2 regions of the Nostoc sp. MS1 genome follow, and region 1 is predicted to be linked to the other one. Evidence: riboswitches for the same ligand, from Rfam matches in the RefSeq annotation. Region 1 holds a riboswitch; the other holds the start of a gene.
What was found. Region 1 has a riboswitch for cyclic di-AMP ahead of NSMS1_RS27635 (hypothetical protein). Riboswitches for the same ligand answer to the same signal wherever they lie in the genome.
Positions count from the first base shown of each region.

Region 2: another riboswitch for cyclic di-AMP. It lies ahead of NSMS1_RS23230 (glycosyltransferase family 4 protein); the one in region 1 lies ahead of NSMS1_RS27635 (hypothetical protein).

Region 1 covers NZ_AP023441.1:6,388,708-6,390,916, reverse strand. Annotated here, with positions in the region: gene rppA (two-component system response regulator RppA) at 1-327, opposite strand, end outside; gene NSMS1_RS27640 (hypothetical protein) at 607-960, shown strand; gene NSMS1_RS27635 (hypothetical protein) at 1,058-1,300, opposite strand; cyclic di-AMP (ydaO/yuaA leader) riboswitch at 1,643-1,852, opposite strand; gene NSMS1_RS27630 (NB-ARC domain-containing protein) at 1,935-2,209, opposite strand, start outside.
Region 2 covers NZ_AP023441.1:5,372,828-5,375,036, reverse strand. Annotated here, with positions in the region: cyclic di-AMP (ydaO/yuaA leader) riboswitch at 892-1,045, shown strand; gene NSMS1_RS23230 (glycosyltransferase family 4 protein) at 1,173-2,209, shown strand, end outside.

The DNA of each region.
Region 1 (2,209 bases):
CAGTAACTCTAACACATCCACTGGTTTGACTAAGTAATCATCAGCTCCAGCATCCAAACCTGCCACCTTATTGGTAACTGTGTCTTTTGCTGTTAACATCAGCACAGGAGCAACTTTCCCAGCACTGCGATATACTTGGCACAGTTCTAACCCGCTTAACTTGGGCAACATCCAATCTAAAATCAATAAATCATAATTCTTATTAAAGGCGAACCATTGGGCTGTTTCTCCATCTGCGATCGCATCAACTGTATGCCCAACCTTCAACAATGCTGTACGTAATGGCTCTAACTGTGCTGGATCGTCTTCCACCAGTAAGATCAACATCAGATTTGCTTTACTTGCTGTAGTTTTCTAATTTTAAGATTAAGCTACAACAGTGACACAAAAGTGTCAGTAACTATGATTAAAAGGATAAAGGTATAAAGGAAGTAGTTGATTTGGTTAAGTATGGTTGTTTAGTTCTTCATACCCTTACAACGCCACTTGCTTAAAGCCCTCCGGGTATGCCTCCGGCACGCCAAGAGCGAACGCAGTTCCCTACACCCCTACACCCTGTCCATGCGTCAACTTTCACTTTTTCCAGTTTTACGAACATTAGGCCTTGTGTTTTGGTTATCTTTGCCGTTGATTGGGTTGGTTTTTTGGCTGGGAAGTGGTTTTATTGGCGATCAAATACTCAGCCGAACCTACAACCACAAAAAATATCTCCAAGCCGATACTCAAATGGCATGGCAGATGAAGAAAAAGATTATAGCAATTGAAGCTGAAATTCTTATATCTAAAGGAATTTCTCTTGTAAGTGTCAAAACAAATCACTCAACCCTCAAAACCATAATATTTGAGTTTGCGATCGCCGAACCTAGCAAACTAGAAGCCAAGCTGGCTCAAGAGTTGGGCTTGTCTCAAGAACGAGTTAAGGAATTAATCCGCTATCAAGCTTTAGATAATCAACATTAAATGTGCAACAGCTTAACTATCAACTATTACGTTAAAAACATAGGGGCTTACAGTTGTAAACCCCTAATTTCTTTTATTCCTCTGCTTTTTACTGTTGCTAAATTTCTCCAGTCAGATTAACTAGCTCGTGATTACACTTCATTAATTCGTAAAGGTCGTAAGCGTATAAATCTTCTTGATGAGGCTCATTACTATGACTTGCTGCCACAATGGGATCGTTATAAGCTTTAGTTCTACCAATTAGTAAAAGCTTTTTACCTGCCAGTTCTCCAATCAACTTAAATTTATGCTCAGGTAGAAAGTTAACATGAGTGAAAAAATTACGATTTTTGATTTTCATCTTTTCTCCTAAAAATGTTAGTAAATAACCGCTATAAGCTATTGAAATATACAAAAATGAGCAAATAATTAATATGCACTTTGTTTGTATGTCACCTACGAAAAAAACAAGATTTCCACACTAACTATTGATAGTGTCTGCGTTGATATCAAAAGTAATATGGGTGACTGGATGCTTTATGTTGAAAAACATAGTCGAGTGTACCTCAAGGCAATAAATCCAGCCTCAAATTCCAGAAACATAGACTATAAATCCTATCTTTCAGAACAAGGGCAGGTAGGACGAAGCGTATACCAGCCAAGGATACTGACGACAGGCATTATTGATATAAATGCCGCTCGTTCAATCTCCTCTCAATGCCTACGAAGTTAGCTGACGGGCTAGGACTGAGAGATGTCCCTCTTGCAATGCTCTAGTCTAAGATGGGAACTTTACTTTTCACACCTTAAATTGAGCTTTTTTGGCAGATACGCCCCACACTTGGTTCCTCCGCTCCTAGCTGACCTTGTGGATAACTTTCTCAGGTAAGCATGGATTAGGCAGACTGATTTTTGTTCTCTGAAATACTAACTTTTTTGGACATAAAATAACAAATTGGTAAACAAAAAGATACGATCGCATCCACACTACCAATTCAATACAGCGAGAGTGACGCTAAGTTACAACCGATGTAACCAATTGCCAAAGGGGTTTTATCTTTCAATAACAGGAGAATCTGTTCCAGCTTTTGTGGCAGAGTCGCACCATATACCCGCCAAAGTTTTTCCCGGAGTTGAGATAAGATGCGATCGCCTACTATATCATCGCTACCAGGACGTAATAACCAATGGGTTCGTAGTATTTTACAATAGCGAATATCACCACTTTCCACTACTTGCTGAATTTCTTGGGTAGCCTTTTCTACTAATT
Region 2 (2,209 bases), 1.0 Mb from region 1:
CCATAGAATAAAATACTATACTATTGCTCTTTATTTAGTTCAAGCCTAGATATTCTAAATTATTATGGCATTTTTCCTGTACACAAGCGAATGAACAATAAGCTTAAGCTCTTGCATGTACGGGTTTTGCAACTGATGAAGATAACAAAAAAGTCCGCTCAAGCGGACTAGCGTAGAAGGGTCAAATGATCGAAATTGACTATGAGATTTTAAAATCCCTTCTCTATTTTTAGCAGCTTGTTCTTAAAAATCAAGCATTAGAACATAACTATTTAGACATAATTCCAGTAATTATGTCTTTTGATATATAGATTGTTATATATTTTCAACTATTTATAGATGGTAACATCTGTCAATATCCAGAAGATGTATATTTTAGATAAAATTAAATATATTTATAGCTTCATCCTCATTAACTAAATTTTTCATTTTAATATTTTTTTAATATTTACAGATATAAAATCTCAAAAATTTTGTTTTTATTCATCGCCGTAGACTATTAAAATGTCAAGCGGATAAGTTTGTGTGTTTTTAAGCGAATACTATAAGTATTGCCTGAATTGTTGCCATTGCCTGACAATATCCACAAATTCCTACTGCCTGCAACCTTTTCTACTACCTATTCCCTATTGAAAGACAGATGCTAACTAAACTAGTATAAAATTAAGTACTATGATGGAAATATATCTTGAGAAAGTTGAACAACCTAGTGCCATCCGGTTAATATCATGACTATAGAAAATAAATTTTCTAGCCAAAGATTGCTTACTCTAATCTAATTTATGATACTTTCCTTAAGGTATTAGCAAATAGTTTAGAGGCAATTTAAGACACGTTTGTTCTGTGATTCATTGACTATAATTGCGATCGCAAGTATAGTATAAGCAAATGTCAATCAGTCAGCCTAATCCTGATATTTGCCTTATAAATTAAGCAAAATCAGGAGCGGAGGAACCAAATTCGGGGCGTATTTTGGATTATCCAAAAAGAACATCTCTCAGTTCTAGCCCGTCAGCTAACTTCGTCGGCATTGAGAGGAGATTGAACGAACAGCATTTTTTAACCATAATGTCTGTCGTCAGTGTCCTTGGCTGGTAGCTTTCCGCTTCGTTTAGCCTGTCCTCAAATCTTATATATGAGGCAGGAGTAGTTGCCTTGAGGTGAAGCTCACTATGTTCCAAACTAACACACATCGGATTGCGCTGATTTCCGTTTCTGGAGACCCAGCTGTAGAAATAGGTCAAGAAGAGGCTGGTGGTCAGAATGTATATGTTCGGCAAGTAGGTTATGCACTAGCCGAAATGGGTTGGCAAGTTGATATGTTCACCCGCCGTATTAGTCCTGACCAAGCGGCGATCGTTCAACATAGCACTAATTGCCGGACAATTCGATTAACAGCCGGGCCAGTTGAGTTCATTGGACGAGATCACGTATTTGAATACTTGACAGAATTTGTTGATGAATTACAACGCTTCCAAGAGCGTCAAGGTTATACTTACGAACTCATCCACACAAATTACTGGTTGTCATCCTGGGTGGGTATGGAGTTGAAAAAGCGCCAACCTTTAGTGCAGGTGCATACATACCACTCTCTAGGGGCAATTAAATATAACACTATCGCAGATATCCCCGCCATTGCTAGTCAGAGATTAGCTATAGAAAAAACTTGTTTAGAAACTGTAGACCGTGTAGTTGCTACTAGTCCTCAAGAACAGGAACACATGGAAACCCTAGTTTCTAAGAAAGGGCGGATTGATATGATCCCCTGCGGTACAGATATTGATAATTTTGGCGACATTGAACAGTCTGTCGCACGGGAAAAATTGGGAATTGCACCTGATGCCAAGATGGTATTTTATGTAGGTCGCTTTGATCCCCGTAAAGGTATTGAAACTTTAGTTAGGGCTGTTGCTCAATCTAGCTTGAGAGGTGAAGCTAACCTACAGCTAGTAATTGGTGGCGGTAGCCGTCCTGGTCAAAGCGATGGGATTGAGCGCGATCGCATTGCTAATATTGTTGCTGAATTAGGATTAACTGATTGCACCACCTTTGCTGGTCGCTTAGACCATGAAATTCTCCCCTACTATTACGCGGCGGCTGATGTTTGCGTCGTCCCCAGCCACTACGAACCCTTCGGTCTAGTTGCAATTGAAGCGATGGCCAGCAACACCCCTGTAGTTGCCAGTAACGTAGGCGGATTGCAGTTTAC